4 regions of the Comamonas sp. w2-DMI genome follow, and region 2 is predicted to be linked to each of the others. Evidence: predicted binding sites of a transcription regulator. Region 2 holds the regulator's gene; each other region holds the start of a gene.
The links. Region 2 encodes sigma-54, which starts transcription at its own class of promoters, with help from an activator protein. Its sites were predicted from a motif close to TGGCANGNAANCTGCTTT; they were not measured.

Region 1 (7,415 bases), on a different contig from region 2:
CGCCGTGCTTCACACATGGTGTGCACGGCATTCATTGCCCTTCGTGTCTTATTGGGCCATTCGGTATGCGCGCCATCCGCCGAAGTGAGTGATGTCAACGGCATTTTGAAGTGCCGCACCTTCACAGATGAATCCTTTTACGGTGCGTCCATCTGCAAGAGTTACGCTGCCAATACCTAAGGGTGCAGGAATACCCGCCACAAAACGACCAAAGTGTGTAATCGGCATATTCCACACTTCAACCGCAATCGGTGCACCATTAGCAGCTTGTGCTAATCCGGGTTTTGCAGGCACTGTACCTTGCAATGCATACAGTCGATAGCTGCTCGAAGTGGTAGTAGCGTGCGAGAAACTGGCGCCGCACTCTAACAACTCATGGTTCAACGGCATCCCGCGCAAATGCGCACCTACAACTGCTAATTCAAGGGTATCTCCATTTGTTGGTACATGCCACGCTGGTAGAGCTCCAAGAGTTTGTGTAGATTGGCCTGTAGCACCTGCAGTTAAATGATGCATGCTCTCCAGGTGCTGGGCCCAGCGTACCAAGTCAGGCTCACGCCAGGCTGGGGCAATCAATGTGATGCCAAAAGGCAAGCCATTTGGTAATTTTGCTGCCGGAATCGCAATTGCAGACCACCCCAGCAAATTCACAAAGTTGGTATATGTGCCCATTTCAGAGTTGACTGCGATCGGGTCTGCTTGAACCTCGGCAATGGACGGGTGGCGGGGTGAGCTAGGTACGCACAACACATCACACCTTTCCCAGATTTTTTCTGCGGTGCGTTTGAGGTCTTGCAAACGGTATTGCGCAGCAAACGTATCTGCTGCATTGAAGCGTTGGTACACATCAAGCACTTGGCGAATTACGGGTAATAAAGCGTCTGGCTTACGCTCGTAAATACTGCGTGCACCCACTACGCGCTCTGCCACCCAAGGACCGTAGTAGAGCAAGTTAGCTACTTCAAAAAGAGTCTCAAAAGAGAGCGTGCTTACGTCTTTTGCTTGTGGTTTCAGTCGATCAATAAACTGAGTAAAAGCGAGTTCGTAATCGGTAGACAGCTTGCGGGTGTCAGGTATGGCTATACGTAATTCAGACAGTGGTTTGTGTTTGGTGACTGCAGGACGCACTTGCGAGTAGCCGTCTTCTGCATCTGGCCCTTCCATGAGTGACATCGTCAAGGCACTGTCAGCGACATTGAGAGCCAATACACCAATGCAATCCAAGGTACGACATGCAGGCACCAGACCAGTGCCACTGACTGCACCAGGAGTGGGCTTAAGTCCTACTATTTGATTGAAGGCTGCGGGCACCCGGCCAGAACCTGCCGTGTCAGTTGACAGCGCAAAAGGAACCAGGCCACGCGCAACAACTGATGCCGATCCAGAGCTAGAGCCGCCTGAAATGAGACTGGCATCAAAGGTGTTGGGGACGATACCGTAAGGAGATCGTGTACCAACTAAGCCAGTCGCAAACTGGTCCAAATTGGTTTTTCCCATCACGATAGCCCCTGCTTGCTTTAGTCGCTTGACTGCAAAGGCGTCACCCGTGGCTCGGTAAGCGAATTCAGCGCAAGCGGCAGTGGTTGTAAAGCCTTCAACGTCAATGTTGTCCTTTACAGCGAAGGGAATGCCATACAAGGGAAGTTGATCCCGGCCTACGGCTGTTTCAAGTGCTACCAATGCCTGTACTTGAGCTTGCAAAAGCTCTGGTGTTGCGATGGATATCCATGCCGTGTCATCACTCTTACAGGCTTGGCGCTGCTGCTCCAGCAGTTCAGCTGGGTCGGCCCCCTCGTTGTATGCGCGCTTCCAATCGTCGAATGTTCCTACCAACATGATGAATACCTATATGTATACAAGATGTTGCTAACAAGCAGTTTGTATGCCAAGAGCTTGGAGGCAAGTTAAGTAATGCCTATGAGGGTCAGCTGTATTTAGTTCCTTAGAGGGAAAAGGTGGCACACAGCTTGCTTGTATACCGGTATGTGCACCGCACAGCTGATTGAGTTCTGCGTGTAGCGATGTTTCACCATGTCAGTACAAGGAGTTGTAAATGCCGTCAATGGATCGAATTAATCGTCGTTCTTGGATTAAAGGTGTGAGTGCAGCTGGAGCCGGGTTGGCTTTTGGTGGTGCCTCTGGTCTAGCAGTTGCTCAGGCGGAAAAGAGCATCATCATCGGCATGGTGTATGTCGGACCACGTGATGACTTTGGCTACAACCAAGCCCACTACGAAGCCGCGCAAGAAATTCGCAAGTTGCCTGGCATCAAGATGGTTGGTGAAGAAAACGTACCTGAAACCCAAGCGGCTCAAAAAAGCATGCAGGGGATGATTTCTCAAGATGGCGCCACGTTGTTGTTCCCGACCTCTTTTGGTTACTTCAATCCCCATGTGCTGGAAGTAGCCAAGAAGAACCCAACAACCCGCATCGCGCACTGCGGCGGTTTGTGGGATGAGAGCAAGCACCCCAAGATGGTCGGCAGCTACTTTGGTTACATCGAAGAGTGTCAGTACCTGAACGGTGTGATCGCTGGTCACATGAGTAAGTCTAAGAAGATTGGCTTCATTGCTGCCAAGCCGATTCCACAAGTGCTGCGCAATATCAATGCGTTCACGCTGGGCGCACGCTCGGTCAACCCTGACATCACTTGCTCGGTAGTTTTTACTGGGGATTGGTCGATGCCTGTGAAAGAGGCTGAAGCCACCAACAGCCTAGCTGACCAAGGTGTGGACGTTTTCACCATGCACGTGGATTCGCCCAAAGTGATTGTTGAGACAGCAGCCCGCCGTGGCAAGTTCGTCTGTGGCTACCACGCCAGTCAGGCTAAGTTGGCTCCCAACGCCTACCTGACCGGTGCTGAATGGAACTGGGTCACACCTTACAAGCAAATCGTTGAAGCGGCTCGTACTGGCAAGCCACATCCCAACTTCCTGCGCGGTGGGTTGAAAGAAGGTTATGTGAAGACCTCTGCTTACGGCCCCATGGTCACAGAAGGTGCACGCAAGCAAGCTGATGAAGTCAAGGCGCTAATGTTGAAAGACCAATTCAGCATTTTTAAGGACGGGCTGAAGGACAACACCGGCAAGGTAGTAGTGCCCAAGGGAACGTCAATTCACCAAACCGACATTGTGCTGGAGCAGATGAACTATCTGGTTGAAGGCGTCATCGGCAAGGTTTGAGGCTAGGTGCCGAGAAGGAGAGGAGGGGTCATGAACGCTCCACGTTGGGTCGCTGTTTTTGACAGTGTGGTGCTGCCTTTACTGGCTTTGGTAGGGGCTGTGCTGATGTTCGGTGTATTCGTCTGGTTTGGCGGCACCGATCCGGTAGAGGCATGGACTTTACTGTTCAAGGGAGCCTTTGGTGATTCCTTCGCATGGCAAAACACTTTGCAGCGGGCGGCACCTTTGATGTTGACGGCTTTGTGTGTGGCCTTGCCGATTCAGGCGGGCCTCACGGTGATCGGCGGTGAAGGAGCGTTGGTATTGGGTGGGTTGGCAGCTGCTGGGTTACCTTATTTGGTAGACCCCTCCTCTGGTTCAATGGGCACGGCAGCGGTTTTGGCAGCAGCTGCCTTAGCTGGTGGTTTGTGGATTGGTTTGGTCGGGGTCATGCAGCAGTACCGCGGTGTGAATGAAACCATCAGCTCCTTGTTGATGGGGTATTTGGCTGTTGGGCTGTTCAAGCATTTGGTGGAGGGGCCAATGCGCGATCCAGAAAGTTTGAATAAACCATCGACGTTACCTTTGTCAGAAGACGTGTTGATGGGGTTGATTCCTGGTCAGGACGTGCATTGGGGTTTGGTTTGGGGTGCTGTGGTTTGTGTGATCGCAGGTATTTGGTTGTTTGGGACAACCCATGGTTTTGCCACCAGGGTGGTAGGCGGGAATGCCCGTGCTGCACGTTTGGTGGGTTTGCCCAGTCGACGTTTGGTGACCACTGCCTGCGCTTTGGGTGGTGCTGCAGCAGGCTTAGCCGGTGGCATTGAAGTGGTTGCAGTACACAACGCGGCCAATGCGTCCTTGATTGCAGGCCTGGGCTATACGGGCATCTTGGTGTCGTTCGTGGCACGTCACAACCCACTGGCGATCATTCCTGTAGCAGTGTTGTTCGGTGGTTTTGGTGCAGCAGGCAGCATGTTGCAGCGTCGCCTGGATTTGCCTGATGCATCGGTATTGGTGCTGCAAGGTTTTGCATTTGTGCTGATCTTGGCGGTAGAAGCTTTGCGTGGGCGTTTGGCCGCGAAGCTAGCTCAGCGTGGTGCGCTGCGTGCGGAGGCTGTATGACAGACATATCGATTTGGATGGATGTGTTGATTGCTGTGTTGGGTGGCGCCATCCGAGTAGGCACACCATTTTTGTTCGTGAGTTTGGGTGAGTGTCTCACCGAAAAAACAGGCCGTGTGAACTTAGGGCTCGAGGGTGTGCTGGTGCTATCTGCCATGGCAGGTTTTGGTGGGAGCTATATCAGTGGATCACCTTGGATTGGCGTGTTGGCCGCAGGTTTCAGTGGTGCTTTGTTGGCCATGCTGCACGGTTTTTTGTGCTCACTGCCTAAAGTTAGTGATATCGCCACCGGTATTGCCTTGATGTTATTAGGTGTGGGGTTGGCGTTCTATTTCGGCAAAAGCTTGATCCAACCGCAGGCCGTGCAAATTCCATCGATTGAATTGGGTGCTTGGAGTGATTCAGCACAAGTGCAATCAGCTCTGCGCATCAACGCTTTGTTCCCTATTGGAGTGGTTTTGGCGGTGCTGATGGCATGGATGCTCAAGCACACGCGTTGGGGTTTGATCTTGCGCATGGCTGGTGATAGCACCGATGCCGCACGAGCCTTGGGTTACTCGGTGAACACTGTGCGTGTCTTAGCAACCACGGTAGGCGGGTTCATTGCCGGCATTGGAGGTGCATCGCTGTCGTTGTACTACCCAGGTAGCTGGAACGAAGGTCTGTCGAGTGGACAGGGGTTGATTGCGGTGGCGCTGGTGATTTTTGCGCGTTGGCGTCCGATGCACTGCTTGGGTGCAGCATTGATCTTTGGTGGTGCTGGTGCAGTGGGCCCAGCTTTGCAATCTGTTGGCATCAGTGCTGGCTACCACCTTTTCAATGTCATGCCTTATGCCTTGACCTTGTTGATCTTGTTGTGTAGCTGCAGCCCGAAGCGTTCGCTGCAAGGTGCCCCTATGGAGTTGAAGTTGGCGCGCTGATCGCGGTGCATCAAGAAGGAGTGAAGTAATGAGTGGCTTGAGTGGTTTGAACAAGACGCCCAATGGTTTGGTGTTGGGTTTGGTGCAGTTGCAATTGCCGGTGGTTGAGACCCCTGAACAAGTGGCTTCACAAACACAGCGTATTGTGGATATGGTGGGTAAAGCGCGTCGTAGCTATCCCGGCATGGACTTGGTGGTGTTTCCCGAGTATGCCTTGCATGGCTTGTCGATGAGCACGGCCGATGAGCTGATGGTGAGTCTGGATGGCCCTGAAGTGGCAGCTTTCAAAGCAGCTTGTGTCGAGCACAAGATTTGGGGCTGTTTCTCGATCATGGAGAAGAACCCTGAGGGCAATCCTTACAACACTGGCATCATCATTGATGACCAGGGTGAGCTGAAGCTGTATTACCGTAAATATCACCCCTGGATCCCTGTTGAGGCTTGGGAGCCCGGCAACATGGGTATCCCCGTGATCACGGGTCCGAAGGGTGTGAAACTGGCATTGATCATTTGCCATGATGGGATGTTCCCAGAGATGGCGCGTGAGTGCGCGTACAAGGGTGCCGAGGTGATGTTGCGCACTGCAGGCTATACGGCACCGATTCGTCATTCTTGGCAAATCACCAACCAAGCTAATGCATTCCAAAACCTGATGGTCACGGCCAGTGTGTGTCTGTGTGGCAGCGATGGCACCTTCGATTCGATGGGAGAGGCCATGGTCTGCAACTTCGACGGCACGGTGATGGTGCAAGGAGGCAGTCGTCCTGATGAAATCGTGTGCGCTGAAATTCGCCCAGATTTGATCCGCGAAGCACGTGAGCACTGGGCCGTTGAAAACAACATTTACCAGCTTTACCACCGCGGTTATGTGGCAGTGAAAGGTGGTGCGCAAGACTGCCCTTATACCTTCATGCATGACATGGTCAACGGTCAGTTCCAGCTTCCATGGGAAGACAAGGTTGTGTACACCGATGGGCAATCGTGTGGCTTTGCTGCCCCCACTCGAACTTATGTGGGCAATGTACCGAATCTTTTGACACCTCAAGAGCGTGCAGCAGACGCCAAGGAGTGAGCATGACGAATTTTGTGAACGCACAACCTTACAACTGGCCTTATGACGGACACCTTCGTCCAGACAACACGGCGCTGGTCATCATTGATATGCAAACCGACTTCTGCGGAGAAGGCGGCTACGTTGACAAGATGGGCTATGACATCTCGGCCACGCGTGCGCCGATAGAGCCCATTAAGGGTTTGCTGACAGAGGCACGTCGCGTGGGGATGCATGTGATCCATACCCGTGAAGGTCATCGTCCTGACCTGAGTGATTTGCCCACCAACAAGCGCTGGCGTTCGCGTCAGATTGGCACGAATGGCGTGGGCATTGGTGATGCGGGCCCTTGCGGCCGCATTCTGGTACGTGGTGAGCCTGGCTGGGACATCATCCCCGAGTTGTATCCCGTTGATGGTGAGCCCATTATCGACAAACCAGGAAAAGGCTCGTTTTACGCAACCGATCTAGAGATGATTCTCCACACCCGTGGTATTCGCAACCTGATCCTCACTGGCATCACCACTGATGTGTGTGTGCATACAACCATGCGTGAGGCCAATGACCGTGGTTTTGAGTGCGTGATGTTGACCGACTGCACCGGTGCCACCGATTCAGGCAATCACGCAGCCGCTTTCAGCATGATCAAGATGCAAGGTGGTGTGTTTGGCGCAGTGGCTGATTCAGAAGCGGTAATTGCCGCGCTGAAGGCTTTCTAAGCAGGAGCAACAGCATGAGTGCGCTGGCCTTGTCTACCTATGAACTCACTAAGCGCTTTGGTGCCTTTACGGCGCTGGGTGGGGTTTCTTTGAATGTACGTCCTGGTACGGTGCACGCTTTGTTGGGCGAGAACGGTGCTGGAAAAAGCACTTTGGTGAAAGCCTTAGTGGGCTATCACCAACCGGATGAAGGTGCGATTTTGGTGGATGGTCGGGAGAAAGCGATCACCTCACCGGTAGTAGCGCGTGAGTTAGGTATCGGTATGGTCTACCAGCACTTCACCGTGGTGCCAGGCATGACCGTGGCTGAGAACCTGTTGTTGGGCAGAGGTGAGTTGCCTGCGGTGATCCCTTGGAAGAAAGTGCGTGCTGAGCTAGAAGATTTCATGGCTACCACGCCGTTCAAGCTCGACTTGGATGCGCGTCCCATGGACCTTTCG
Region 2 (7,415 bases):
GCGGTGGTGCAGCGCCTGGCGCGGCTCGATGCCATCTACGGCATCGTTGCCGTGCTGCTGTTGCTCACCGGTCTGGCCCGCCTGTTCTGGGGCGTCAAGGGCCTTGCCGGCTATACGGGCTCGCCCCTGTTCCATCTCAAGATGAGCCTGTTCGTCGTCGGCGCGCTGCTGTCCATCAAGCCCACCCTCGCGTTCCGGCGCTGGAAACGGGCGCTGGACGCCTCGGGCCAGCTGCCTTCCGAGGACGCCATCGCCCAGACCCGCCGCTGGGTCATGTGGCAGGCCCATGTGATCCCCGTGATCGCCGTGGTCGCCATCTTCTGGGCGCGCGGCATGTAGCGGCAACGCGCTGTGGCCCGTGCACCGCGCAATTGCCCGTTGGCCGCAGCATGGATGCGGGCGCCCACGTAAAATCGCCCGATGCTCTCCGTCAAACAGGAATTGCTCGCGGCCCTGGCTGCCGAGCTCGAAACACTATCGCCCGGCGCCGGCGCACGCGCTGCGTTTGAAAATCCCAAGGTGGCAGCCCATGGCGACTTCGCCTGCACGGCGGCCATGCAGCTGGCCAAGCCCCTGAAGGCCAATCCGCGCGCACTGGGCGAACAGCTCAAGGCCGCACTCGAAGCCACGCCGGCCTTCCGGCAATGGGTGGATGCCATCGAGATCGCCGGTCCCGGCTTTCTGAACATCCGCCTCAAGCCCGCCGCCAAGCAGCAGGTGGTGCGCGAAGTGCTCGCTGAAGGAGCCAGGTTCGGCTACCAGGCCGACCGCGGTGAAAACATCCTGGTCGAATTCGTCTCGGCCAATCCCACGGGCCCGCTGCACGTGGGCCACGGCCGCCAGGCCGCTATCGGCGACGCCATCAGCAACCTCTACGCCACCCAGGGCTGGAAGGTGCACCGCGAGTTCTACTACAACGACGCGGGCGTGCAGATCGACACGCTGACCAAGAGCACGCAGCTGCGCGCCAAGGGCTTCAAGCCCGGCGACGCATGCTGGCCCACCGATCCGGAGAATCCGGAATCCAAGAAGTTCTACAACGGCGACTACATCGCCGACATCGCCCAGGCCTTCCTGAACAAGGAAACCGTCAAGGCCGACGACCGCGAATTCACAGCCAACGGCGATGTCGAGGACTACGACAACATCCGCCAGTTCGCCGTGGCCTACCTGCGCAACGAACAGGACAAGGACCTGCAGGCCTTCAACCTGCGCTTCGACCAGTACTACCTGGAGTCCAGCCTCTACACCAACGGCTATGTCGAGGACGCGGTGCAGCGCCTGATCGCCAACGGTCATACCTACGAGCAGGACGGCGCGCTGTGGCTCAAGTCCACCGACTACGGTGACGACAAGGACCGCGTGATGCGCAAGTCCGACGGGCACTACACCTACTTCGTGCCCGATGTGGCCTACCACATCCAGAAGTTCAAGCGTGGCTTCACCAAGGTCGTCAACATCCAGGGCACGGACCACCACGGCACCATCGCCCGCGTGCGCGCCGGCCTGCAGGCCGCCGATGTGGGCATTCCCGCCGGCTATCCTGACTATGTGCTGCACACCATGGTGCGCGTGGTGCGCAATGGCGAAGAGGTCAAGATCAGCAAGCGCGCGGGCTCCTACGTCACGCTGCGCGACCTCATCGAGTGGACCAGCAAGGACGCGGTGCGCTTCTTCCTGCTCAGCCGCAAGCCCGACACCGAGTACACCTTCGACGTGGACCTGGCCGTGGCCCAGAACAACGACAACCCCGTGTACTACGTGCAGTATGCCCATGCGCGGATCCAGTCCGTGCTGCGTGGCTGGCAGGAGCAGGGGGGCGCGGGAGTCGAAGCCCTCCAGGACGTGGACCTGTCGGCGCTGGAAGGCCCGCAGGCCCAGGCCCTGATGCTGATGCTGGCCAAGTACCCCGAGATGCTGACGGCCGCCGCCGAAGGCAATGCGCCGCACGACGTGACCTTCTACCTGCGCGACCTGGCATCGAGCTACCACAGCTACTACGACGCCGAGCGCATCCTGGTCGATGACGAAAAGGTCAGGCTGGCTCGCTTGGCCCTGGTCGCCGCCACGGCCCAGGTGTTGCACAATGGTCTGGCCGTGCTGGGTGTGGACGCACCCGAGCGCATGTAATCGACACTGCGATAAGCGACTTATGAAGAAACAGCAACGTGGCGGCACCATCCTGGGGCTCATCTTCGGCATGATCATCGGCCTGGGCGCTGCGCTGGCCGTCGCCGTGTATGTGACCAAGGTGCCGGTTCCGTTCCTGAACAAGGGCGGCAACAACACGGACCGCGATGCGGCAGAAGCCGAACGCAACCGCAACTGGGACCCGAACGCGCCGCTGCAAAGCAAGGCGCCGCTGCCCCCGGCCGTGGCTCCGGCAGCCCCAGGCGCAAACGAGCCGGCGCCCGGCACCGCCGCACCGGCCATCGTGCAGCCGCCAGCCGTGGCCGGCGGTACGCCCGCGGTGCCGGCCGTGCCTGCGGTACCTGGCACGCCGGCCGCAGGCCATGGGGCGCCGTCCTCCACGGACCCGCTGGGCGACCTGGTGCGCCAGCGCTCCGCCGCCGCCGACAAAGCCGACAAGGCCAAGGCGGAAAAGGACAAGGCAGCGCAGGCGGCCCAGGCCGCCGAGAGCGGCTTCAACTACTTCGTCCAGGCCGGCGCCTTCCGCCGCCAGAACGAAGCCGAGGCCCAGCGCGCCAAGCTGGCCATGCTGGGCTGGGAAGCCCGCATCAGCGAGCGCGAGCAGAACGGTATCACCGTCTTTCGCGTGCGCGTAGGCCCGTTCACCAAGCGCGACGATGCCGAGCAACTCAAGGGCAAGCTCGACGGCGCCGGCGTGGAATCGACACTGGTGCGGGCGGCAAAGTAGCGTTGCCTCCTGAGCCGCTGCGCGGCTTCCCCTAGCCAGGCGCCCTCAAGGGGAACGACGGCCTTTACTGCGGGCGGTTCTTGCTTTGGGTGTGCCAGTTTGGTGCGCTGGTTGAACTTTTGTGAGGCAGGCGCCTCAGATATTGCAGACTTGAACTCAAGGAGTTTGTTGAGATGAAACGCCGCAATTTTTCCCTGGCCGCTTCGGCTGCCGCTGCCAGCGCCCTGACGCTGGGCACCTCCGCCAGCTGGGCCCAGGCCGCCGCGCCCAAGGAAGGCAAGGACTATGTCAAGCTGGCCAAGCCAGCCCAGGTCAGCGCACCTGCCGGCAAGGTCGAGGTGATCGAATTCTTCTGGTACAACTGCCCGCACTGCAATGCCTTCGAGCCCCAGTTTGCGGCCTGGAAGAATGCGGCGCCGGCCGACGTGGTCGTGCACCGCGTACCAGTGGCTTTCAATGCCTCCTTCGTACCCCAGCAAAAGCTCTACTACACGCTGGAAGGCATGAACCTCGTGAACACCATGCATGCCAAGGTGTTCCATGCCATCCACGTGGAGCGCATCAACCTGTCAAAGGAAGACCAGATCTTCGACTGGATGGGCAAGCAGGGCGTGGACATGGCCAAGTTCAAGGAGATGTTCGGCTCCTTCTCCGTGGCCAACCAGGTGCGCAAGGCCACGCAGCTGCAGCAGGAATATGATTTGGAAGGCGTACCCGCTCTGGGCGTGGCCGGCCGCTACTACACCGATGGCACCAAGGCCGGCAACATGACCAATGTGCTGCGCGTGGTGGACCAGCTGATCGCCTCCAGCCGCAAGGCCTGATTCACCAAGCTGCGCCAGCGCTTTGCAGACAGCCCGCCGTTGTGCGGGCTTTTTTCTGGCGGGGTCCGGACCAAGGGTGTGACTACAATGTATGCAAGAAACGTGCCCTCCATGACCAAACGACTTTCCCCCCTCGTGCTGGCAGCGGCCCTGGCCGCCTTTGCCGGCATGGCGCAGGCCGAAAAGGCCGACAGCGCCAAGCCCATGAACATCGAAGCCGACGCGCTGCGCCACGACGAGCTGGCGCAGACCAGCGTCTTCACCGGCAATGTGGTGATGACCAAGGGCACCATCGTGCTGCGCGGCGCCCAGCTGGACGTGCGCCAGGATGCCGAAGGCTACCAGTACGGAGTGGTCAAGGCCGAGCCGGGCAAGCGCGCCTTTTTCCGCCAGAAGCGCGATACCGAACGCGGCCAGCCCGATGAATTCATCGAAGGCGAGGGCGAAACCATCGAGTACGACGGCAAGGCCGATATCGTCAAGTTCATCCGCCGCGGCGAGATGCGCCGCTACCGTGGCGGCCAGCTCAGCGACGAGGTGACGGGCTCGATCATCGTCTACAACAATATCACCGACGTCTACACCGTCGACGGCCAGAAGACCAGCGGCGGGCTGCCCAGCTCCTCGGTGGGCCAGGGCGGCCGCGTGCGCGCCGTGATGGCGCCCAAGGAAGGCACGCCGGGCGCGACCCCGGGGGCCGCGGCCAAGCCGGCCGTGCCTGCCGGCGAACCCCTGCGCCAGAGCCTGACCATCGGCGGCGAGAAGAAATAATGAGCATGGACAGCAGCAACGCCGTGGCCGAAAGCCGTCTGCAGGCCCGGCACCTGGCCAAGTCCTATGGCAGCCGCAAGGTGGTCAAGGATGTCTCGCTTTCCGTCCAGAAGGGCGAAGTCGTGGGCCTGCTGGGCCCCAACGGCGCGGGCAAGACCACCTCGTTCTACATGATCGTGGGCCTGGTGCGCAGCGACGGCGGGCAGATCTTCATCGACGAGCATGACGTCAGCAACATGCCTATCCACCAGCGCTCGCGCCTGGGTCTGTCCTATCTGCCGCAGGAGGCGTCGATCTTCCGCCGCCTCAACGTGGAAGACAACGTGCGCGCCGTGCTCGAGCTGCAAAAGGACGAGCAGGGCAAAAATCTGACGCGCGAAGTGATCGAGGAGCGGCTGACCAGCCTGCTCAAGGAGCTGCGCGTCGACCACCTGCGCCAGTCGCCCGCGCTGGCGCTGTCCGGCGGCGAGCGCCGCCGCGTGGAGATCGCCCGGGCCCTGGCCACGCAGCCGCGCTTCATCCTGCTGGACGAGCCGTTTGCCGGCATCGACCCCATTGCCGTGATCGAGATCCAGCGCATCATCGGCTTCCTCAAGGACCGCGGCATCGGCGTGCTCATCACCGATCACAACGTGCGCGAGACGCTGGGCATCTGCGACCACGCCTTCATCATCAGCGACGGCCATGTGCTGGCCGAGGGCACGCCCGAGGAAATCGTGGACAACGCCGACGTGCGCCGCGTGTACCTGGGCGAGCACTTCAGGATGTAGGCGTCCATGAAGCCTGGCCTGTCGCTGAGGGTCTCCCAGCATCTGTCGCTCACGCCGCAGCTGCAGCAGTCCATCCAGCTGCTGCAGCTGTCCACGCTGGAGCTGGCGCAGGAAGTGGAGCAGATGCTCAACGACAATCCGTTTCTCGAACGGGAGACGGAAGGCGAAGCCGATGCTCACGAAGCAATAGCTGCCAGCGCCAATGAATCCTTGATTGCAGATGAATTTCGCTCTGAGAATTCGGAATACCAGGCGCAAGCAGCTTCCGAATTCATAGCGGAACCCGCACCCGCCGAAACTCCGCAAACGCTGGAATGGAACACCGGCGGCAATGACGGCCCGGACGACGGCGACGCCGGCGGTCTGGACGGGGAATGGGGCGGCGAGGGCAGCAGCGAATGGGATATCTCTGCAGCCCCGGCGGCCAAGGGCCGCCAGGCGGATGACGAAGAAAACGACGCCATCAGCCTGGCGTGCGAGCATGAAAGCCTGACCGACCATCTGCACCGCCAGGCGCTGAGCCTGCACCTGGGCGCGGAAGACCGCGCGGCGCTGAGCTTTCTGATCGAATCGCTCAACGACGACGGCTACCTCGAGGAGCCGCTGGCAGAGCTGGCCGCCGGCCTGGCCGGTGGCGACCTGGAAGAGCGCGAGGAGCTGGAGCAGCGCTTTGCCATCGCGCTCAAGCTGCTGCAGAGCCTGGAGCCCGCCGGTGTGGGGGCACGCGATCTGGCCGAATGCCTGCAGCTGCAGTTGCGCGACCTGCTGCAGCAGGCCGAGGACGAAGGCACGACGCCCGCGCGCCTGTCCCTGCTGCAGCTGGCGCAATCCATCTGCGCCCAGCCCATGGACCTGCTGGCCCGGCGCGATGTGCGCAAGCTGGCCGGCCTGTGCGGCGCGCGCGAGGAAGCGCTGCGCGAGGCCATGGCCCTGATTGCGCGCCTGGAGCCGCGCCCGGGCAGGCGCTTTGCCAATGTGGAGCGCCAGATCGTGGTGCCGGACGTCATCGTGCGCCCGGTGCGCGCAGGTGCGGGCCGCGTGGAGTTTGCGGTGCGGCTGAATCCGGACGTCATGCCCCAGCTCAAGGTGCACGACGTCTATGCGGGCGTGCTGCGCCGCCACCGCGGCGAGGAAAGCCACGGCCTGCTGCAGCAGCGCCTGCAGGAGGCGCGCTGGTTCATCAAGAACATCCAGCAGCGCTTCGACACCATATTGCGTGTGTCCGAAGCCATCGTGGAGCGGCAGAAGAACTTCTTCGTGCATGGCGAGCTGGCCATGCGCCCGCTGGTGCTGCGCGACATCGCCGATGCGCTGGGCCTGCACGAGTCCACGATCAGCCGCGTGACCACGGCCAAGTACATGGCCACGCCCCAGGGCACGTTCGAGCTCAAGTACTTCTTCGGCTCGGGCCTGGGCACGGAGACCGGCGGCAGCGCGTCCAGCACGGCGGTGCGCGCGCTGATCAAGCAGTTCGTCGATGCCGAGGACCCCAGGAAGCCGCTGTCGGATGCCAAGCTGGCCGACATGCTCAAGGAACAGGGCATCGAATGCGCGCGCCGCACCGTGGCCAAGTACCGCGAGCAGCTCAAGATCCCGACCACGACCTTGCGCAAGGCGCTGTAAAAAAACCGCCTCTGCAGCGCAGGGCGGTTTTTTGGCGGGCCCGGGATCGGGCCCTCGGCGGCGCAGCGCGCGCAGGCCTTCAGCGCGTCAGCTCGGCACAAGCCACCAGATGAGCAGGGCCAGCGCGGCCAGCATGAGGCCGAACTTGGTGATCTTGTAGACCGTCTTGTTCCAGGCCTTGAAGCGGCGGCGGTACTGGCCCATGTAGAACGAGATCTTGAAGATGCGGCTGATGAAGCCGCGCGGATCGCCTTCGTTGTTGGGCGAGCTGGCCGCGGCCACCACGTTCTTGCCCAGCCAGTGGTTGAGCCACTGCGCGAAGCGGTTGGTCATGGGCCGCTCCACGTCGCAGAACAGCACGATGCGGTTGCCCTCGCTGCGGTTCTCGGCCCAGTGCATATAGGTCTCGTCGAAGATCACGCCCTCGCCCTCGCGCCAGCTGTAGGGCTGGCCGTCGACCTCGATCATGCAGCGGTCGTCGTTGGGCGCCAGCACGGCCAGGTGGTAGCGCAGCGATCCCGCATACGGGTCGCGGTGCAGGTTGAGCTT
Region 3 (7,415 bases), on a different contig from region 2:
GCGGCGTCGTCGCTGCCCAGCAGGCTGGCGGCGCGGGCACGGCCCAGCAGGGCCTTGACCTGTTCATCGCTCTCGCCGGCCAGGGCCTTGGCGATCAGGGGCAGCCGGGCGGCATCGGGCTCGGCCGCCATCTGCCGCGCGGCCTTGCGGCGCTGCTGCACGTCGCTGCTGGAAAGCGCCAGCGCGGCCTGCGCGGATTCGATCACGCCGCGCAGGTAGTTGTTGTTGACGACTTCCTCGGCATCGGCAGGCAGCGTGGCGGCTGCGCCGGTGGCGGGGTCGGTGGCGCGATCACCCTGGACGACATAGGCCTTGCCGCCGGCGGTGCGCACCGCGTCATCGGCCAGGGCCTGCAGGTAGGCGGCAGTCCTGCCAGTGGGGCCGCCCGCATCGGGCGCCAGCACCGCGGCGTTGATGGCCGCGGCGCGCGCGTCGTTGTCCTCGGCCGCCGCCATGGCAAAGGCCTGCTCGGCGGTCAGCGCGTGGCTGTGCAGGGACAGCAGCAGGCCCAGTGCACTCACCCATGCCAGGTGCAGGATTTTCATAGTCAAAACCACCTCCAGCGCTTACCCATCAAGCGCCAGCAGCTATCATTTTCATAGATACCACCCGGCCAACACCGCGCCGGCCGGGCGGTGCGCCATCAGGAACTGCTCTTGCCGTCCGGCTCGTCCTTCTTCTTGTCGTTGCCTTCGATGAACGGGCTCCAGGGCTGGGCCTTGACCGGGCCCTTGGTCTTCCAGACCACGCTGAACTGGCCGTCGGCCTTGATCTCGCCCACCATCACGGGCTTGTGCAGGTGGTGGTTCTTCTCGTCCATCTTCACGCTGAAGCCGTCGGGCGCGGTGAAGGTCTGGCCGGCCATGGCGGCGATGACCTTGTCGGTATCGGTGCTCTTGGCCTTTTCCACGGCCTGCTTCCACATGTGGATGCCGATCCAGGTGGCCTCCATCGGGTCGTTGGTCAGCGGCTTGTCCTTGTGGCCGGCGATGCCCTTGGCCTTGGCGTAGTCGCTCCACTGCTTGATGAAGGCCGTGTTGGTGGGGTTCTTCACGCTCATGAAGTAGTTCCATGCGGCCAGGTGCCCGACCAGCGGCTTGGCGTCCACGCCGCGCAGTTCCTCCTCGCCCACGCTGAACGCCACCACGGGCACGTCCTTGGCCTTGAGGCCGGCATTGCCCAGCTCCTTGTAGAAGGGCACGTTGGAGTCGCCGTTGATGGTGGAGATCACCGCCGTCTTGCCGCCGGTGGAGAACTTCTTGATGTCGGCCACGATGGTCTGGTAGTCGCTGTGGCCGAAGGGCGTGTAGGTCTCGAGGATGTCGGCGTCCTTCACGCCCTTGGACTTGAGGAAGGCGCGCAGGATCTTGTTGGTGGTGCGCGGGTACACGTAGTCCGTGCCCAGCAGCACGAAGCGCTTGGCACCGCCGCCCTCTTTGCTCATCAGGTACTCGACGGCCGGAATGGCCTGCTGGTTGGGCGCGGCGCCGGTGTAGAAGACGTTCTTGGACAGCTCCTCGCCCTCGTACTGCACGGGGTAGAACAGCAGACCGTTGTTCTGCTCGAATACCGGCAGCACGGACTTGCGCGACACGCTGGTCCAGCAGCCGAAGACCACGGCTACCTTGTCCTGCGTGATCAGCTGCTTGGCCTTCTCGGCGAACAGCGGCCAGTTGGAGGCCGGGTCCACCACCACGGGCTCGAGCTTCTTGCCCAGCACGCCGCCCTTGGCGTTGATGTCGTCGATGGCCATCAGCACCGTGTCCTTGAGCACGGTCTCGGAGATGGCCATGGTGCCCGAGAGGCTGTGCAGCACGCCGACCTTGATGGTGTCGGCCGCCCGGGCCTGGGTGCCCAGCCCCAGGCCCAGAGCCAGGGATGCAGCCAAAGTGGTGAGGGATCCGCGACGATTCATTTCAGAACTCCAACGACGTTTTGCTCGGTCACTATCGACCGCAGTCGTTGAAACGCAATTACCATGCCATGGCGTCCCTGCCCTGGCTGCACCCTTTTTGGCAGGACCTGGCCGCGCCCTCTGCACCACCGCAGTGCCCGCGCACCAGAACAGGACTGGAGCCGGGTGCGGACTGCAAGCCCATGCCCCATTTCAATGCGCGGCAAAGCGCAGCAGGTATTCGTAGCTGTTCTCGGTGGTGCGCGCATCGCCCTGCACCGGCACGCGCAGGATGGCCTGCAGGGTATTGGTGCCCGGCGCCGGCACCACGCTGGCCATGCCCTGTGCGTCGCTGGTCACTGGCGAGCCATGCTCGCCCCAGCTCAGCCGCACGCCGGCGCGGGGCCGGCCGTCCAGCAGCACCAGCACCTTCAGCGGCTGGCCCGCCTGGGGCGGGCGGCCCTGCAGGGGCACCAGCTCGAACATCTGGCCCAGGGGCTTTTGCAGCACCGCGCCCCACTGCACCACGGTCTTGTGGAACTTGCGCGCATGCACGCCGCGCACGGCGCCGGGGTTGCGGTCCATGGGCAGGGGTTGCATCTGCGCGTCGCCGCCCGGGGTGCTGAAGAAGCCGTTGTCCAGCTCCACGGCAATCAGCGCGGCCCGCGCATCGGGCCTGATGCGGATGCCATCGGACAGGCGCTGCACCTCGCTGGCTACCGGCCGGCCGCGCAGGTCGTAGGCATGCACGCGCTGCAGCTTGGCAGGGTCGAAAGGCTCGACCTGGCCTTCGTGGCCGCCGAACTGCATCACGTAGCCGCCTTGCGCGTCGAGCTCCAGCCACACGTTATGGGCCTGGGCGGTGCCGGCCAGCAGCAGTGCGCCGCAGGCCATGGCGCGCAGCGGGATCGAAAGGCTTGGGATAGGCAACATCAAAGTCCTCTTTTCAGATTCAGAGCGAGACCTGCAAACCCAGCTGCAGCGTGCGCGGCGCGCCGGGCGCCACCAGGCGCTCGCCGCCGATCAGCACTGTGGTGCTGGCATAGCGGGCATTGCCCGCATTGCGCAGCCACAGGCTGAGAGTGGCGTTGCGGGCCACGCCGGCGGGCAGGCGGTATTGCAGGCCGAGGTCCGCCCAGTGGTAGGCGCCGGCCCATTCGGTGTTGGCCGCATTCAGGGCACTGCGGCCCACGTGGCGCAGCACGGCGTGCACGGTCAGGTCGGCGCGCGGGCTCCAGCGCGCATGCACGGTGCTGGTGGTGCCGGGCACGCCGCTGACCTGGCGGCCGATCAGAGCGGCATCGGCGTTCTGCGTGACCCGCGAGCGCGCGCGGCCCCAGGCCCATTCGATATGCCAGTCGCTGCGCGGCAGCCAATGCAGCTTCAGCTCTGCGCCCTGGCGCAGCGTGGCGCCGAAGTTCTCGTACTCGCCCGGCGCCGTGTTGCGGATCTCCTGGCTCGACGTGATGCCGTAGACCGCGGCATCCACCAGCCACCGCGCCGAGGGCTTCCACTGCAGGCCCAGCTCGGTCTGGCGGAAGATGTTGGACTCCAGCTCGCGCGCACCCAGCGCGTATTTGGCAAAGTCGCTGGGCAGGGCAAAGCCCTCGGCCCAGCTGGCCCGCAGCGCCATGCTGGCGCCAAGTTGCGCCGACACGCCCAGCTTGGGGCTGGCATGGCTGCGGCTTGCCATGCGGCCGCAGGGATCGTCGCCGTCTTCCGGCCCCAGCGGGCGGCAACTGCCCGTGAAGCGATCCCGGCGCAGCGCGGCCGTGGCCTGCAGCCAGTCGTTGGCCTGCCAGCCGGCCTGGCCGTAGGCCGCGGTGTTGACCAGCTGCGTGCGGCGGTCGTCCAGCGCCGGCCCGATGCGCCGCCGCGCATCCACGCCATCCCAGTAGCCGTAGTCGGTGGATTCGCGCACCTGCTCCAGGCCCAGCATCCAGTCCAGCGCGCCGCCGCCCAGCGCGGCCTTGCCGGCCAGGTTCAGGCCCGCGCCGCGCACGCTGCGCTCGTAGTCCTCCTCGCGCTGCATCCAGCGGCCGGCGCGCGGCCGGGTAAACCAGCGGGTGAACTCCTGCCGCGTGCCATAGGCAAAGCCCAGCAGGCGGGTGCCGCCGCCCAGGTCGTAGCCGGCATCCAGGCGCAGCGTGCCGAAGCGCTTGCGCGAGCCGTCGCCGACCACCCGCGCATCCTGGCCCTGCGGATCCTGCCGCCACTGCGCCTCGGTCAGGTAGCCGGGCGAGTCGCCGCGGGCCTCGTGCCAGCGGCCGGACAGGGCTACATCCAGTCGCGGCGTCACGCGGTGCTTCCAGGAGCCGCTGAGCGTGCTGCGCGAAAAGCCGGCATCCGGCCGCGCGCCGTCGCCGCGCACCTGCTGGGCCGCGAGGTTGAGCTGATCGCCCGACTCCAGCGTCTGCCCGATGGCCAGTTGCGTGTCGAGCAGGCCGTGCGAGCCTGCGGTCACGTCGATGTCGCGGTAGCTGCCGCTGCGGCGCGTGCGCAGCTCGATCAGCCCGGCACGGTTGTAGTTGCCCTGCAGCACCGACGTGGGGCCTCGGTGCACGGCAGCCTGCTCCAGCTCCAGCGGCACGACCACGTTCAGGTCGAAGTAGCCGTCGGCGTGCGACATGGCCTCGTTCAGCGGTATGCCGTCCAGCGTGGCGGCAATGTCGCCGCCGTGGCCGCCGCCGGCAAAGCCGCGCAGCACCACGGCATTGGCCACGCCGTTGATCTGGTAGCTGGTGACATGCATGCCGGGCACCTTGCTCCACAGCGACTCCAGCTCCTGCACGGGCTGCTCGCGCACCTGCTCGCCGTCCAGCGTGGTCACCGAAAACGGCTGCTGCGCGGCGTCCAGCGCCTGGCCCTTGACGGTGATGGCGGGCAGCTCGGCAGGAGCCTCCTGGGCCATGGCCACGAGACCCAGCTCCCACAGGAGCCCGCAGCAGGCAAGGCGTGGTTTCAAAGGCATGGAATGCTCCCCCGATTTTTTTGGAGCCCATGCCGTGCAAGCTTCATGCCATCGATACTGCACCGCAATGCACCGTCAAATGCACCACAAGAAGGCATCGGCCGTTCAGGACAAGGTGCACCAGACGCGGATGCACCACAAATGCGCAGCCATCTGCATTTTTCCATTCACGCACCAGGCCGGCGCACTGGCATGGCAATTGCTTCGGTCCTGTACCATGCAACTCACACCGCGCGCGCCCGGCTGGCTTCCTGGCTTTCCGAGCCACAGGGCTCACGTCTTCCAGCATCGAGTGAAACACCATGGAACTCACACCGCGTGAAAAAGACAAGCTGCTGATCTTCACGGCCGCGCTGCTGGCCGAGCGCCGCAAGGCGCGCGGCCTCAAGCTCAACTATCCCGAGGCCGTGGCCCTGATCAGCGCCTACGTGATGGAGGGCGCGCGCGACGGCAAGAGCGTGGCCCAGCTGATGAGCGAGGGCCGTACCGTGCTCACGCGCGCCGACGTGATGGAGGGCATCGCCGAGATGATTCCGGACATCCAGGTCGAGGCCACCTTCCCCGACGGCACCAAGCTGGTCACGGTGCACGAGCCGATCGTTTAAGGTTTTTTCGCTCTTCAACCCTTACCCATCAAGCGTCAACAGCTATGAAAAAGATAACAGCCATCGCTCTCGCCGCCCTGCCTGCCCTGCCCATCGCCGCGCTGGCCCACAGCGGCAGCCAGGCGCACACGCACGGCCTGCTGGACAGCTTCATGCAGGGCCTGGCCCATCCGTTCACCGGACTCGACCACCTGGCCGCGATGCTGGCCGTGGGTGTGTGGAGCGCATTGACCGTCACGCCGGCCTGGCGCGCGCCGGCGGCCTTTGTGGCATTGCTCGTGGCCGGTGCGCTGGCAGGCTTTGCCGGGCTGTGGGTGCCGGGCGTGGAGCCCATGATCGCCGCCTCGGTGCTGGTGCTGGGCCTGCTGGTGGCCGTGCAGAAGCAGATGCCCTGGGTGCTGGCCGCCACGTTGGCGGGCGTGTTCGCGTTCTTCCATGGCGCAGCCCATGGCTACGAGCTGGCGGGCGATACCGGCCTGACGGCCCTGGGCGCGCTGGCCGGCATGGCGCTGGGCTCGGCGGCCCTGCATGTCGCCGGCATGGCCCTGGGCCATGCCGTGGTGCAGCGCCACCGCTGGCTCGCGCGGCTGGCCGGCGCGGCCACGGCCCTGCTCGGAGCCTTCCTGCTGACCCGCCTGGCCTGAGCGGAGGTGCGCCATGATCCCCGGTGAACTGTTCATCGACGACGGCGAGCACGTCCTCAACCCCGGCCGCCGCACCGTCACGCTGGTGGTGCACAACGCCAGCGACCGGCCCATCCAGGTGGGCTCGCACTACCACTTTGCCGAGACCAATGCCGGCCTGGCCTTCGACCGCGCCGCGGCGCGCGGCATGCGCCTGAACATCGCCTCGGGCATGGCCGTGCGCTTCGAGCCCGGCCAGCAGCGCACGGTGGAGCTGGTCGACATCGCCGGCGACCGGCAGATCCACGGCTTTCGCGGCCTCGTGATGGGAGCACTCTGATGGCCACGATGAACCGGCGCGCCTACGCCGAGACCTATGGGCCCACCACCGGCGACCGCGTGCGGCTGGCCGACACCGACCTCGTCCTCGAGGTGGAGCGCGACTTCACGCTGGCTGCGGGCGGCTATGGCGAGGAGGTGAAGTTCGGCGGCGGCAAGACCATCCGCGACGGCATGGCGCAAAGCCAGCGCAGCCGTGCGCAAGGCGCCATGGACACGGTGCTGACCAACGCCCTCATCATCGACCACTGGGGCATCGTCAAGGCCGACATCGGCCTGAAGGACGGGCGCATCGCCGCCATCGGCAAGGCCGGCAACCCCGACACGCAGCCGGGCGTGGACATCGTCATCGGCCCGGGCACCGAGATCATCAGCTGCGAAGGCAGCATCGTCACGGCCGGCGGCATAGACACCCACATCCACTTCATCGCCCCGCAGCAGATCGAGGAGGCGCTGACCAGCGGCGTGACCACCATGATCGGCGGCGGCACGGGCCCGGCCACCGGCACCTTCGCCACCACCTGCACGCCCGGCCCCTGGAACCTGGAGCGCATGCTGCAGGCGGCCGATGCCTTTCCGATGAACCTGGGCTTCCTGGGCAAGGGCAATGCCAGCCAGCCCCAGGGCCTGCACGAGCAGATCGCGGCCGGCGCCATCGGCCTCAAGCTGCACGAGGACTGGGGCAGCACGCCGGCGGCCATCGACAACTGCCTCACCGTGGCCGAGGACACCGACACCCAGGTCGCCATCCACACCGACACGCTCAACGAAAGCGGCTTCGTGGAGGACACGGTGGCCGCCTTCAAGGGCCGCACCATCCATACCTTCCACACCGAGGGCGCGGGCGGCGGCCATGCGCCCGACATCCTCAAGGTGGTGGGCGAGGCCCATGTGCTGCCCAGCTCCACCAACCCCACACGCCCCTACACGGTGAACACGCTGGACGAGCATGTGGACATGCTCATGGTCTGCCACCACCTGGA
Region 4 (7,415 bases), on a different contig from region 2:
TCAAAGCGCGGCGTCGCCGGTCTCGCCGGTACGGATGCGGATGGACTGCTCCAGCGACAGCACGAAGATCTTGCCGTCGCCGATCTTGCCGGTGCGCGCCGCGTCCTCGATGGCATCGATGGCCGCGTCGACCAGCTCGTCGGCAATGGCGGCCTCGATCTTGAGCTTGGGCAGGAAATCCACCACATACTCGGCACCGCGGTACAGCTCGGTATGGCCTTTCTGGCGGCCGAAGCCCTTGACCTCGGTCACCGTAATGCCCTGCACGCCGATCTGGGACAGGGCTTCGCGCACCTCGTCGAGCTTGAAGGGCTTGATGATGGCAATCACCATTTTCATGACGGACTCCTGAACGATTACATGGATTTGGACAGCGTCAGAATCAGACGCGGCTTGTTGACATCGCCGAAGTAGGAGCGCTGGGTCGCGCCCGTCACGGCGGCTGCCAGCGCCACGCCGGAACCGAAGTCGTAGGCGCCGCCCACGCTGTAGTCCACGTAGCTGGGAACGCCCAGGCTACGGATGTCGCTGGAGAAATGCGTGTAGCCCACCGATGCCTTGAACGTGACCTTGGGCATGACCTCCTGGCTGAAGGCGAACTGCAGATAGCCGGTGTTGCGCCCCTTCAGGCCCGAGCCGTCGCGGGCGCCGGCCCAGCCGAAATAATCCTTGGAGACCGTGTGCGAGTACTTGGCCGTGAACGGCCCGTAGGTGGCGGCGCCATACAGCTCCGTGGTGTTGCCGCGCGCATTGCCGGGGTAGACATAGGTCAGCATGCCCAGGTCCCAGTCCACGTCGGCGGCCTTGAACTTGTAGCCGCCGTAGAAGTCGCTTTCCAGCGAGTTGCCGGGCAGCCAGTCCACCGTGGAATTCCAGTTGCCCACATACCAGCCGCTGTCGCCAAAGCTGTAGTCGAAGCCGCCCTGCAGCGCGGGCTTGACGGCCTTCTTGCGGCTGCTGTCCTGATCCTGGCCGCGGAACTTGTAGTTGCTGGTCAGCGCCACGTTGGCCGTCAGTTCGGCGTGGGCCCACAGCGGAGACATCACGGCACATGCCAGGGCAGCGGTCTTGGCGAAGGTTGTGAAACGGATGGCAGCGAGACGGGGCATTCTGGGTTCCTCCGGTTTGCAAAAAAATTTGTCACAACGGATAAAGCACAGACCGTGCCAGCTGGCGCAGGCCCTGCGCCGCCCCCTGCCTTCTCCCCGCAGGCGCTGGGAAGGCCGGCTCCCATGCACCGCTTCTGTGCACAAGCGGTGCACCGTTTCGCGCAAGCCGCGCCAGGCCGGGCCGGGCGAGCGAGCGGCACCAAAACAGTGCATCCACGGGCGGCCTGGAGTGCGGTGCACCTTTGTTGACATGCATCGACCAGAGCAGGGACAATCGGGCCCCCTCCTGGCACGGACTCGATCCAGCCGGAAATGAAAGCTTCCCCAGCTTTCAGCCGGCTTCAGGTTTTCCAGTCCCGATCCCCGTGCCTTTGTGCGCCAGCACGTCTCCTTGCCAACCCCGTTGGTGTCTCCCTGAATACCGGCCCGGACCTCGCGTCTGCGGCGGCCTGTTCATTCATCCCATCCTTGTTGTTTATTCGGAGCCTCGAATGCTTATTCGTCTGTCCAAATCCGCCATGGTGCTCGCCATGGCCTTCTTCGCCACGCTGGTCGCCTTCGGCAACATCACCGACTACGCCACCAATTTCGCCTTCGTGCACCACGTGTTCCTGATGGACACCACCTTCCCGGGCAACGGCATCATGTACCGCGCGATCCAGCAGGAATGGGTGCACCATGCCGGCTATATCGGCATCATCACGCTGGAGACCCTGACGGCGGTGCTGTGCTGGATCGGCGGCGCGAGGCTGCTCAAGGCGCGCAACGCGGCGCCCGGGGCTTTTCGCGCCGCCAAGAACTGGGCCATTGGGGGCCTGACCCTCGGTTTCCTGACCTGGCAGGTGGCGTTCATGTCCGTGGGCGGCGAATGGTTCGGCATGTGGATGTCCAAGCAATGGAACGGCGTGCCCGACGCCTTCCGCTTTTTCATCACCTTGCTGATGGTGCTCATCTACCTCACCATGGATAACGACGCGCTGCCCGGGCAGGACGCAGCGGCCCGCGGCATGCATGCACCGCAGTGACGCAAAAAAAAAGCCTGCCGGCATGCCGGCAGGCCCGAAGTCCGGGAGCGCAGTTTCAATAGCTGGCCTGGGGCAGCTCCGCCCTGGTGAACACCAGTGAAACCCTGGCTTCTTCGGGAATCGGCGGCAGCGCCGCGTTCCACGCCTGCCAGGCTTGGCGCAGTTCGGCCAGCCGCCCGGGCTCGCGTTCGCGCAGATTGGCGCGCTCGCGCGGGTCGGCCGCGAGGTTGAACAGGTATTCGATGCCTTCGACCTGCAGGTATTTCCAGTCGCCGCGCACCAGCGCGCGCTGGTCGCGGTGCTTCATGCGCCAGGCCAGGTCGCGCTGCGGATTCCATTGCGCATCGTCCATCAGCGGCAGCAGGCTGATGCCGTCCAGCGGATAGTCCGGATGCGCGGCCACGCCGGCCGCGGCCAGGAAGGTGGCGCTCCAGTCCATGGTCAGGTTGGGCACGTCGCTGACCGCGCCCGGTGCGATGCGTGCCGGCCAGCGCGCCAGCAGCGGCACGCGGATGCCGCCTTCGAGCAGGTCCATCTTCTGGCCCACGAAGGGCCAGTTGTTGGAAAAGCGCTCGCCGCCGTTGTCGCTGGTGAAGACGATGAGCGTGTTCTCGGCCATGCCTTTCTTCTCGAGCGCATCGAGCAGCCAGCCTATGCCTTCGTCCATGTGATGGATCATGCGCTGGTAGGTTGCGATGGAGCCGCCGTCGGTGTGCTTGCCGATGCCCGCGATGCGCAGCGACTCCTCGCGGTCCTCGCGCGTCAGCCAGGGCCAGTGCGGCGCGCTGTAGTGCAGCGACAGGAAGAAGGGCCTGTCGGCCGTCTGGCGCTCGACGAAATCCACGGCGCGGCGGCTCAGCAGGTCGGTCAGGTAGCCGTCCTCCTCGTGCGGCTGCTCGTTGAGCCAGAAGTCGGGGCGCCCGCGCGGATCGCAGTGCGCGAAATAGTCGGCCCCGCCCGCATGGAAGCCGTAGAACTCCTCGTAGCCCGACAGGCGCGGGCCGAAATGCGGCGGATAGCCCAGGTGCCACTTGCCCACCAGGGCCGTGGCATAGCCGGCGTCGCGCAGCAGCGAGGCCACGGTGGGATGGTCGGGCGGCAGGCCCAGCACCTTGTCGCCGTGCACGCTGGCAATCGGCTCCTCGGCCGCGCCGCGCAGCCGGTACTGCCAGCGCCCCGTGGCCAGCGCAAAGCGCGTGGGCGAGCACACGGCCGAGTTGGAATAGCCGCGCGTGAAGCGCAGGCCCTGGGCCGCCATGGCGTCCAGGCGCGGCGAGACGTCGCAGGCATTGTTGTGCGCATCGCGCGCGCCGGTGCAGCCCAGGTCGGCATAGCCGAGGTCGTCGGCCAGGATGAAGATCAGATTGGGGCGGGGATCAGCCATGGTGAAAAGAAATATGCAAAGCCGTCCCGGCGAACCGGAGCGCCATGCGTTTGGTTTCAAAAACAGAAGCAGCTACCGCTTGATTCACATCGACTTCAAGACATTTTCAGCATGAAATCCATGCAGGTTCTGCGTCAGCCGCTCCTCAATTCATAAGCCCTCAACGCTTCACGGCTTGAAGCCCGAGCGCTGGACCACGGGCGCCCACTGGGCGCGGTAGGCCCGGAGCATGCGCGCGGTTTCCTCGGCGCTGCTGACCACGGGCACCAGGTTGGAGGCCACGAACTTCTGCTGCGTGTCCGCATCCTTCATCACCTCCTGCACCAGCTGCGACAGGCGCTGCACCGTGGCCGGCGCCATGCTCTGCGGGGCGAACAAGGTGTTCCAGCCCGTACCCACGAGGTCCACGCCCAGCTCCCTGAGCGTGGGAATGCCCGGCGCCATCGGGCTGCGCTTTTCGCCCGAGGTGGCCAGCACGCGCAGCTTGCCCGCTTCGTGCTGGGCGATCTGTGTGTCGAGGGTGTCCACGGCGATCGGCACCTGGCCGCCCATCAGGTCGGTGAGCAGCGGACCCGAGCCCTTGTAGCCCACGACCTCCACGGGCACCTTGGCCGCCTCGCCCAGCATCAGCGCGAAAAAGTGCGGCAGGCTACCCGTGGCCGGCACGCCGAAGTTGGCCTGCTGCGGATTGGCCTTGAGCCAGGCGAACAGATGCGACAGCTGCTTGACCGGCACGGCGCTGGCCACGGCAAGGCCGAATTCGTAGCGGTTGACCTCGCTGACCGGGCGGAAGTCCTTCTCGGGGTCGTAGCCGGAGTCGGCAAACACCAGCGGCGCCACCACCATGGCGGCCGGATTGGCCAGCAGCAGCGTGGGCTGGGAGGCCGGCAGGTTCTTCACCTGCTGGGCCGACAGACGCCCGCCCGCGCCGGGCTTGTTTTCCACGATCACCGGGCTGCCCATGCGGGCCTGCAGCTTGTCGGCCACGATGCGGGCCACGCGGTCGGTGGCGCCGCCGGGCGGATAGCCGACCACGATGCGCAGCGGCGCCTTGTTCGGGAACAGCGCTTCCTCGGCACGCGCCTGCGCGCTGGCTGCGGCCGCCGCCATGCCGGCGCACGCCAGCATGCGGACCAGGGTTCTTCTTTGCATCGTCATAGATCTCCCGCGACATCGCCGAAAAAATGCAGTGTAGGCCAGCCCGCCGGCCATGCCGGACCTGGGCAACGCGCCTTTTCAGCGCGCTGCCGGCGCGATTGCGGCGCAGCCTCCGGCCTTTTCATCAATCCGTCTTGAGCTGGATCCTGCGCGCCAGCGCACCCCATTTGTCGGAAAGCTCGCGGGCCTTGGCCTGGGCCTGTTCGGGGCTCGACCCGACCATCTCGATGTCCACGGACTTGACCTTCTCCTGCTGCTCCGGCGAGCGGATGGCTGCATCCATGGCCGCGAGGAAACGCTTCTGGATCTCGGGCGGCACGCCCTTGGGCGCAGCCAGGAACAGCCAGAAGGTGCCGTCGAACTCCGGATAGCCCGACTCGGCAATCGTGGGCAGCTTGGGCAGCAGCGCCGAGCGCTGCCTGCCCGAAGTCGCCAGCGCCGTCACACGCCCGCTCTGGATCTGCGGCAGCGCAGTGGGCGCAGCCAGAAAGCCGCAATCCACCTGGCCTCCCATCAGGTCCTGCATGGCGGGCGCCGGCCCCTTGTAGGGGATGTGCACCATCTTGACTCCGGCGGTGCTCAGCAGCGACTCCATCACCAGGTGCCCGGGCGAGCCTGCGCCGCCCGTGGCATAGGTCAGGTCGCGGGTCTTGGCCGCGTCGATCATGTCCTTGACGGTCTTGAAGCCCAGCCTGGGGTTGCAGACCAGCGCCTGCGAGAAGCGGGCCGCGGCATTCAGGGGCACCAGCGCATCGCTCTGGTAGCCGATGTTCTTGTAGATGTGCTTGTTGACGGTGATCACCGGGTCCATGGCCCAGAGCCAGGTGTAGCCGTCGGCGGCCGAGCGGGCGGCCTCGGCCGCGCCGATGTTGCCGTTGGCGCCGGGCTTGTTCTCCACGACCACGGCCTGCCCCAATACGCCCTGCACGGCCGCGGCAATCGGACGGATGGCGATGTCCGAAGGCCCGGCCGGCGGATTGGGCACGATGATGCGTATGGGCTTGCTGGGCCAGGCATCGGCGGCCTGCGCCGCCGCCCACCAGGGGCTGGCCAGCAGGGCCGCGATGCCGGCGATGCGGCCGGCAAGGCGGCCGGCGCGGCGCAAAGAAAGGGGGCTGGGCATGGGTTGTCTCCTCGCTTGTCGTTTGCGCCACTGTAAGCAGCCTCCCCATAATGGATCTAATCCATCATTCCTAGAGAAAACCCACAGGCACGACCCATGGCTGACGACAAGGCCTCTGCGGCCCCGCTCCATCCCTGGCAGCAGGCATCCACGCTGGACGACATGTTCCTCTACCACCTGGCCCGCCTCATGGGCTCGGCCGGCAGCATGGTGGTGCGCCTGTGCGAAGGCGGCTTCGGCATCACGCGCCGCGAATGGCGCATGGTCGGCCTGCTGGCCGACATCGGCCCCATGCGCCCCTCCGAGCTGGCCGAGCAGGCCCAGCTGGACCGGACCCGCACCTCGCGCGCCATCTCCGCCCTGGTGGCCAAGGGCCTGGTGAGCAAGCACGGCCTGGCCGGCGATGCGCGCCAGGCGCTGCTGCAGCTCACGCCTTCGGGCCGGGCGCTGCATGCCGAGCTGTTTCCCCAGGTCCAGGCCATCAACCGGGAACTGCTGCGCGATGTGCCGCAGCAGGAGCTGGAAGCCGTGTCCCGGGCCTTCGCCCGCATCCGGGAGCGCGCGGCCGCCATGCAGCAGCAGGGCAGCATTCCCAAGGCGCCGCGCAACCGCAGCCAGCAACGCCCCGCCGGCAAGCCGTGACAAGCCCTCTTGCCCGCCGGCCGCACGCGCGCATAAGCTAGGCGCCAACCCCGCTATGCCAAAGAGAGGCCCATGAGTCTTGCGCTGATCCAGAGTCGTGCCCTGCTGGGGCTGGAGGCCCCGGGCGTCACCGTGGAGGTCCATCTGGCCAACGGCCTGCCGTCGTTCACGCTCGTGGGCCTGGCCGATGTGGAAGTCAAGGAGGCGCGTGAACGGGTGCGCGCCGCCATCCTCAATGCGGGGCTGGAGTTCCCGTCCAACAGGCGCATCACGGTCAACCTCGCGCCGGCCGACCTGCCCAAGGATTCGGGTCGCTTCGATCTGCCGATCGCGCTGGGCATTCTTGCAGCCAGCGGGCAGATCGACGCCCGGCGCCTCAAGGACTTCGAGTTCGCGGGCGAGCTGTCGCTGACCGGCGCGCTGCGCCCCGTGCGCGGCGCTCTGGCCACGGCCCTGGCCCTGCAGCGCCAGCAGCAGACGGCGGCACTGGTACTGCCGCCCGGCAGCGCCCAGGAAGCGGCCTTTGTTCCCTCGGCCCAGGTATTCTGCGCCCACCACCTGCTCGACGTGGTGGCGCAGTTCTTGGCCCATGTATCGCCGGTTGCGGCGGATGCCGGGGAAACGCCCGCTGCGCCACCGGACGACGGTGCCTGCGGTGCAGCCGGCTGGCACCGCGTGACGGCGACGCCGCCCGCCCCCGTGACGGATGCACCCGACCTGCGCGATGTGCGCGGCCAGGCCCAGGCCAAGCGCGCGCTGGAGATCGCCGCGGCCGGCGCGCACGGGGTGCTGATGGTCGGGCCACCGGGCTCGGGCAAATCCATGCTCGCCCAGCGTTTCGCGGGCCTGCTGCCGCCCATGACGGACGGAGAAGCGCTGGAAACCGCGGCCATTGCCAGCCTCGGCGGCCGCTTCAGCCCCGAGCGCTGGCGCCAGCGCCCGTTTGCCGGGCCCCACCATACGGCCAGCCCCGT

Region 1: atzF (allophanate hydrolase) is a predicted target of sigma-54. The motif match lies at 1,871-1,888, and genes of this name have one in related genera.
Region 3: V8Z74_RS21950 (urease subunit gamma) is a predicted target of sigma-54. The motif match lies at 5,054-5,071, and genes of this name have one in related genera.
Region 4: V8Z74_RS07225 (TorF family putative porin) is a predicted target of sigma-54. The motif match lies at 1,152-1,169, and genes of this name have one in related genera.

Annotation. Positions count from the first base shown of each region.
Region 1 covers NZ_JBANEL010000029.1:34,145-41,559, reverse strand. The annotation lists gene atzF (allophanate hydrolase) at 49-1,836, opposite strand; gene V8Z74_RS22400 (BMP family ABC transporter substrate-binding protein) at 2,063-3,181, shown strand; gene V8Z74_RS22395 (ABC transporter permease) at 3,212-4,285, shown strand; gene V8Z74_RS22390 (ABC transporter permease) at 4,282-5,205, shown strand; gene V8Z74_RS22385 (formamidase) at 5,234-6,277, shown strand; gene biuH (biuret amidohydrolase) at 6,280-6,975, shown strand; gene V8Z74_RS22375 (ABC transporter ATP-binding protein) at 6,990-7,415, shown strand, end outside.
Region 2 covers NZ_JBANEL010000007.1:190,321-197,735, reverse strand. The annotation lists gene V8Z74_RS10085 (DUF2214 family protein) at 1-339, shown strand, start outside; gene argS (arginine--tRNA ligase) at 421-2,130, shown strand; gene V8Z74_RS10075 (SPOR domain-containing protein) at 2,153-2,878, shown strand; gene V8Z74_RS10070 (thiol:disulfide interchange protein DsbA/DsbL) at 3,052-3,702, shown strand; gene lptA (lipopolysaccharide transport periplasmic protein LptA) at 3,814-4,473, shown strand; gene lptB (LPS export ABC transporter ATP-binding protein) at 4,479-5,243, shown strand; gene V8Z74_RS10055 (RNA polymerase factor sigma-54) at 5,250-6,866, shown strand; gene V8Z74_RS10050 (aspartyl/asparaginyl beta-hydroxylase domain-containing protein) at 6,954-7,415, opposite strand, start outside.
Region 3 covers NZ_JBANEL010000027.1:49,012-56,426, forward strand. The annotation lists gene urtB (urea ABC transporter permease subunit UrtB) at 1-545, opposite strand, end outside; gene urtA (urea ABC transporter substrate-binding protein) at 644-1,915, opposite strand; gene V8Z74_RS21940 (DUF4198 domain-containing protein) at 2,108-2,827, opposite strand; gene V8Z74_RS21945 (TonB-dependent receptor) at 2,847-4,865, opposite strand; gene V8Z74_RS21950 (urease subunit gamma) at 5,168-5,470, shown strand; gene V8Z74_RS21955 (HupE/UreJ family protein) at 5,515-6,114, shown strand; gene V8Z74_RS21960 (urease subunit beta) at 6,128-6,433, shown strand; gene ureC (urease subunit alpha) at 6,433-7,415, shown strand, end outside.
Region 4 covers NZ_JBANEL010000005.1:57,883-65,297, forward strand. The annotation lists gene glnK (P-II family nitrogen regulator) at 1-339, opposite strand; gene V8Z74_RS07225 (TorF family putative porin) at 357-1,109, opposite strand; gene V8Z74_RS07230 (DUF2165 family protein) at 1,601-2,134, shown strand; gene V8Z74_RS07235 (sulfatase family protein) at 2,190-3,518, opposite strand; gene V8Z74_RS07240 (Bug family tripartite tricarboxylate transporter substrate binding protein) at 3,687-4,670, opposite strand; gene V8Z74_RS07245 (tripartite tricarboxylate transporter substrate binding protein) at 4,801-5,799, opposite strand; gene V8Z74_RS07250 (MarR family winged helix-turn-helix transcriptional regulator) at 5,896-6,441, shown strand; gene V8Z74_RS07255 (YifB family Mg chelatase-like AAA ATPase) at 6,514-7,415, shown strand, end outside.